DNA from 2 places in the Bradyrhizobium sp. 160 genome. Region 2 is predicted to be linked to the other one. Evidence: predicted binding sites of a transcription regulator. Region 2 holds the regulator's gene; the other holds the start of a gene.

Region 1 (3,205 bases), on a different contig from region 2:
CGGCATTTCGAGCTCGGGCAGGATGGTCTTGAGCTCACCGTGCAGCGTGTAGGGCGGGTTGACGATGAGGAGACCCGTGGAGGTGAGGGCCGCGCCATCGAGCTGCGGCGCCACACTGAATTCGAGGCGCAGGCATTTTCCGGGCGGCTTTGCTGCGGCTGCGAGCCGGGCCACCGTTTGCGCCAGCGTGTCGGTGGCGCGCCGGTTCTTGGCCGGATACCAGATGACGTAGATACCGGTCGGCCATTTCGCGAACGCCGCTGAGAAGGCCTCGCCAAGCCGCTCGAACTCGTCCTTGGCCTCGAACGGCGGGTCGATCAGCACGAGGCCGCGCCGCTCCTTCGGCGGCACGAAGGCGGGCAGTGCCATCCAGCCGTCGAGATCGACCACGCGAGCCTGCTCGTCGCGGCGCAGCACGTCGATCAGCGCTTTCCGCGCCTTCGGCTCGAGCTCGCAGGCGACGAGGCGGTCCTGCGGCCTGAGCAGGCCGCGCGCGATCAGTGGCGAGCCGGGATAGGCTTTGAGCTCGCCCTTCGGATTGAAGGCGCGGACGATGTCAAGATAGGGCTTGGTCAGCGCCGCGGTCTCGTTCGACAGGCGCGCCTGCATCAGCCGCGCGATGCCGGTCAGCCACTCGCCGCCACGGCGCGCCTCGTTGCTGTCGAGGTCGTAGAGGCCGGCGCCGGCATGGGTGTCGATGACGCGGAACGCCGCCGGCTTGTCCTGCAAATAAGTGAGGATGCGCGCCAGCACGATGTGCTTGATGACGTCGGCGAAGCTGCCGGCATGGAAGGCGTGACGGTAGTTCATGACGGAGAGTTACGACATCGCGAGGCGAAAGTAACGGCCGTCATTTCGGGGCGGTGCGCCAGCACCGAACCCGGAATCCATTTCTTTGAGAACGCGGACAGATGCATTCCGGGCTCGCGCTTCCGCCTTCGCTCTTCGGGCTGCGGCGGACAAGCCGCGCGCCCCGGAATGACGATCCGAGGGCTCGCTCTACCCACCCCTGATCGGCGGCATCGTCACCTGCTCGCGGCGGCAGGTGCGGCGCTCGAGCTCGTCGCAGGCGCGGAATTGCAGGTCCTTGCTGAGGCAGATGCGGACCTCGGACAGCCGTGTCCGGTTGCAGGTGACCGAGATGGCGGCATTGCTGAGGCCGGGATTGGCCTTGATAAAAGCGTCCTCGACCTCCGCCGGCGCCACGGTCTTGGCCTGCGACAGATCGAGATATTCGGCCGGGATCTTGATCGCGGCGCGCGCTTTGCGGATCGTTTCGAAATAGCTGCGGCTCTCGAGCCCGGAGCAGGTGCCGTGCTTGTCCCATTCGTTGAAGATCAGGCCCGGCGCCGGCATCAAGTCGAGCATCGAGGAAACGATGCCGCGGTTCAGCCGCGGTGCCGGCCGCTGGCAATATTCGGGGAAGCCGTTTTCATATTGCGGCCACAGGCCATGCACCACGAAGGCGTAGGGCCGCCCGCTGCACTGCATCTGTGAACGGCCGCTGCGCTCGGCCGCTTCCTCGCAGAAGGAGGGCGACCATGACAGCGACAGCACATAGAAATCGAACTCGCCCGGCGCGTTTTGCCGCTTGTCCGGGGCCTTTGCGCCACCGGCGAACGAAGCCAAGCCTGCGGCAAGGATCAGGGGAAGGGTCAGCGAGATCACCAGGCGGGAGAACGAATGCAATCTGGAATGAAACATGGCGACGCCCCTCAACTAGACTGTGCAATGAAGCCTAGCAGGCGATAAGAACATTTCAAGAACAAAATTCGGGCCACCGCCGTTCGGTCGCCGGATCGGCCCGAAGGGCCCTTGAAATCAGGGCTTGGCGGCGCGGCAGGCCGGATTGTAGGCCCAGTTACGGTCGACTCCGACGACGCACCATTCGACACCATTGCCGTAGCCGGCAAAGCCGCCATCCTCGATAATCGAGAAATGCACCTTGCGCACCTTGCCGTCATTGAGCATGGCGTCGCCGGTGCAATAGCGGCGCGGAATGTTGTCGGACTGCCAGGGCCGGAAGGCGGTCTCGCGAACGGCGGAGAAGCCGGTGATCTTCAACGAGGAATTCCAGAACGAGCTTTCCTTCTCCCAGAACTGGGTGGCGATCGTCGGCAGCGCCTTGTCGCAATCGGCGACGGCGCCGTCGTAACGTGGCCCACTCAGCCAGAAATTCGTCTCGAGCGGATTGGCGGCCCTGGCCTCACCGAGCGGCAGCGCCCCGAACGTGAGGCCGAGCACGGCGGCAAAGCGGAGCGATTTCAGGGAGGGGGCGCGCATGGGCAATCCGGACTGCTGGGTCTTGCGAAGATGGGACCGTGCCGCGAAGGCTCGGCGGGGTCAAGTGCAGCGCGGCAACACTTCGCCAGGAGTTGACCACAACGTCGCGCTCGGCATGGCTTCCGTTCTTTCCACTTCCATCGCAGCACCGTAAACTGGCGGCCAGCCAATTGGAGTGACGGGAATGCGAATCATTGCGGCCGCGGGTCTTCTCGCCAGCCTGGTTGTCTCGGGTATGATGGCGAGCCAGTCGGCGCGCGCCGATATCCTTCCAGTGCCGCCGTTCAAGGGCAACGACACCGGCGGCATCATCGCCTATTCGATGGCGACCCAGGTCGATGCCCGGCAGGTCGCGGTCGATCACTGCGCGCGCTACGGCAAGGTCGCCAAATTTCTCGCGGTGCAGGCCTACGAGGGCGGCTACATCTCGTTCTCCTGCCGCTGGGTGCCCTATGGCGCCGCCGACCAGCCGATCCGAACGCTGTACTGAACCGCGGTCGTAACGCCGCAATCTCTCAGCCGGGAGCTCCCAGATGACGCGCAAACTCGCTTTGCTCGGCTCGGCCGCCTGTCTCGTGTTGTCGGCAGGCAGCGCCAGCGCCGACGATCTGCCGCTGCGCAAGGCCGGCCTTTGGGAAATGAAGCTGGTCACGACCGGCTCGCCCGTGCCCGAGATGACCATGCAGCACTGCACCGACGAGACCGTCGACAAGGAGATGAGCAACAACGTCTCCCCGATGGCCAAGCAGATCTGCGCCAAGCAGGAGATCAAGAAGACCGCGACCGGCTATGTCAGCGATTCCGAGTGCAACGTCGCCGGCGTCAGCACGACCTCGCATGCCGAGATATCAGGCGATTTCAACTCGGCCTCCTATACGGTGAAGACCTCCTCGCATGCGCAAGGCGGCGTCGCCGGCACGGC
Region 2 (3,205 bases):
GCGGCAGCCCGATATCCTGATTGCCGGGGACGGCGCCAGCGTCGCGGTGCGGGGCAGGGACGGGCAGTTGCATGTGATCCGGGCGAGCAAGGATGGCTTTCTGCTCAAACAGTGGTTAGCTGCCGACGCCGATCCGCGCGATGCCGGGAGTAGCTCGCTGGCTGACGGCGTGTCGTGCGATGAGTCCGGCTGTGTGACGCCGCTTGCCGACGGTCGGCTGGTCGCGCTTTCCCTGCGCATCGATGCGCTGGCTGAGGATTGCAGTCGTGCCGCGCTGGTGGTCACGACGCGCCCCGCGCCGCCCGATTGCGCGGCGATGGTGGTCGACCGGCAACGTCTCGCCAGCCAAGGCGCGCTGGCATTGACGCAGCGTGGTGACGGCTTTGCGATTCAGGCGGTGAGAGCAAGAGGCACAAGCCGTCCCTGGCTGCCGGCCGGCGCCGGCGAGGGTGATTTCGACGGCAGCCTTGTGCCGAGGACGGCCGCGGCCCGCAACCGGGATGCAACGCCGGCGGAGACCGACCTGCAGGTCGACGATTAGGCGCCGGACGATTAAAAACAAACGCGAAGAGTAGGTCCGGGTCCGACCGGACGTTCCGCAGCATTAAATCTTACCATCTCGCCGGCCTCGGCCGGCGATGGCAATTTCAATCCTGGCCCGACCCCGCGGGCGGGGACGGCTCAGCCAATCGGCAAGCGCGTGATCGTCGACCGGCTATCGGCGACGATCTGCGGCTTGTGCTCGCGCTCGCTGACCGGCTGCGTCACCGGCAATTGCAGCACGGTTGCGCGCTGGCCTTCGACGAGCTGCGTCACCAGCACGTATTTGCCGTCGGGGAATTCGATCGCGTCATGATGGCGGTCGGGTATGTGCGGATCGATCTTGCCGAACTTGCCGACGCGGGAGTTGATGGTGCGCGTCCAGATCCAGCGATTATCGTAACGGACGTTGTCGGCGAAGGCGAGCTCCGTTCCCGGCAGCAGGCAGACGGCCACGGTCGGATCGGCCGCGGAAGCAAAGCCGCGCGTTGAGGTGCCGCGGAACGTTGTCGACACGATCGTCTCGCCGACTTCGGCGGGGCGAGATGCAACGGCATGCAGGCTGTAGTCACACATCGGGTGCTCCTCATTCGAAGATAGCAACCCGCGCCTCCTTCGGAGGCGCAAGCCTCTATCAGAGTGGAAGCACGTAACGCTCTGCTCCGTTGTAGGCAAATCTGCGGCTGGCGTTGCCGGACGCGATCACATTATCTTTCCCGAAGCCATAGGAACAAAGCTCGCTTCAGTGCATTCGGCGGATGCGAGCGCCCGTGGCCTACGGGCGCCGACCAGGGGAATGTGGCCAGCTTCGCCGTGGCTGTCGGTCGATGGCAGTTCGGGCGTTGCGGAAATGCTCGCTCCCTGCGTGCGCCGACTTGCGTGCGTGGTGCTGCAATTGAGTTGCGAATGCTTGCGCGGCCGATCAAGCGATCAGCACGCTGCGAAGGCGCTTAAGGCGATCCTGCACATCGTAATCTCCTAAGATCTCTTCACAAGCGATGAGTGCTTGGGGCCGCATGCCGAGGATGGAGCGCCGGAGAGAGGGGCCGGATAATCTGCGCAAGACCAAAAGACTATCCAGCTGGAGCGGACCGTCGTCCGCTCCAATCGGAATCATTGGTATCGAATGACCGCTAGCTCGTCTCAGTACTTGCGGTACAGCCCGATCAGCTTGCCCTGAATCTTCACCCGGTTCGGCGGCAGGATGCGCACCTCATAGGCGGCATTGGCGGGCTCGAGCGCGATCGACGCCCCCCGGCGGCGGAAGCGCTTGAGCGTCGCTTCCTCGTCGTCGATCAGGGCCACCACGATGTCGCCGGTATCGGCGCTCTCGTTACGCTGGATCAGCGCCATGTCGCCATCGAGAATGCCAGCTTCGACCATCGAATCGCCGCGCACTTCGAGTGCGTAGTGCTCGCCTGAGCCGAGCATGTCGGGCGGCACGCTGATGGTGTGACTGCGGGTCTGCAACGCTTCGATCGGCGTGCCGGCCGCGATGCGACCCATCACGGGCACCGCAACGGGACGCTCGCCCTCGTCCGCGGAAGAACTGGAGCTCGCGCGCACCTTGCCGAGATTGCCCTCGATGACGCTCGGCGTGAAGCCGCGGCGGCTGCCGGCGGCGGCCTGGAGCTCGGGCAGCTTGATCACCTCGATGGCGCGGGCGCGGTTGGGCAGGCGGCGGATGAAGCCGCGCTCCTCGAGCGCAGTGATCAGGCGATGGATGCCCGATTTCGAGCGCAGGTCGAGCGCATCCTTCATCTCGTCGAAGGAGGGCGGCACGCCGCTTTCCTTCAGACGTTCGCTGATGAACCGCAGAAGCTCGTATTGTTTGCGCGTTAACATCTCGACCAAAGTCCCCCGGTTGATGTCGTTCGATTCCGAGACGCTGAATTGGAGCGGTAGACCGCTACATGCTCGAAACAAATCATGAACGGACACTATATGTTCCATATGTGTTCCGCAACTGCTTAATTTACCGTGAACGCGGCAAAGTTCGCGGAACGCGTGTAGTGGATGCGTTCAGACGGGCAGGCGCAGCACCTCGCAAGGCGAGCCGGCCTCTGCCTTCGGAGCGAACGGTGCGCGGACGAGAAGTGCCTGTGCTGCAGCGAGATTCGCAAGCAGCGAGGAATCCTGGTGATCGACGGGAAGGGCCACCAGCGTGCCGTCGTCGCGCGTCTCCAGATGTGCGCGCAGATAGTCCGCGCGCATATCGTTTGCGTCCACATCGCGGCCGAGCACGGCGCGCTCTTGTCGGTGATGAATCACGGATCGTCCCGACAAGGCGCGAATCAGCGGCACCAGGAACAGGAAGGCGCACACGTAGGATGACACGGGATTACCCGGCAGGCCGATCACGCGCATCGCGCCGAGCCGCCCATGCATCATCGGCTTGCCCGGGCGCATCGCGATCTTCCAGAACGCCATCGCGACGCCTTCGTCCCTCAGCGCCTGCTGGACCAGATCGTGGTCGCCGACCGACGCGCCGCCGCTCGTGACCAGGATCTCGGCGCCGCTCTCGCGGGCGCGGCGGATGCCGGCAGTGGTGGCCTCCAGCGTATCGGCGACAATGCCAAGGTCGATGGTATCGGCCCCCTCGCTGCGGGCGAGCGCGTGCAGGGCGTAGCCGTTGGAATAGACGATCTGGCCGCGACCGGGCGTG

What was found. Region 2 encodes LexA, which represses DNA repair genes until DNA is damaged. Its sites were predicted from a motif close to TGTTCNNNNTGTGTTCNG; they were not measured.
Region 1: IVA98_RS18010 (ribonuclease T2 family protein) is a predicted target of LexA. The motif match lies at 1,751-1,768, and genes of this name have one in related genera.

What each region holds. Positions count from the first base shown of each region.
Region 1 covers NZ_JADPKD010000046.1:9,866-13,070, reverse strand. Annotated here, with positions in the region: gene IVA98_RS18015 (23S rRNA (adenine(2030)-N(6))-methyltransferase RlmJ) at 1-810, opposite strand, end outside; gene IVA98_RS18010 (ribonuclease T2 family protein) at 1,000-1,704, opposite strand; gene IVA98_RS18005 (hypothetical protein) at 1,822-2,283, opposite strand; gene IVA98_RS18000 (hypothetical protein) at 2,468-2,773, shown strand; gene IVA98_RS17995 (DUF3617 domain-containing protein) at 2,817-3,205, shown strand, end outside.
Region 2 covers NZ_JADPKD010000008.1:600,730-603,934, reverse strand. Annotated here, with positions in the region: partial or broken gene IVA98_RS05630 (ComEC/Rec2 family competence protein) at 1-541, shown strand, start outside; gene IVA98_RS05625 (hypothetical protein) at 682-1,116, opposite strand; gene lexA (transcriptional repressor LexA) at 1,684-2,385, opposite strand; gene IVA98_RS05615 (molybdopterin molybdotransferase MoeA) at 2,563-3,205, opposite strand, start outside.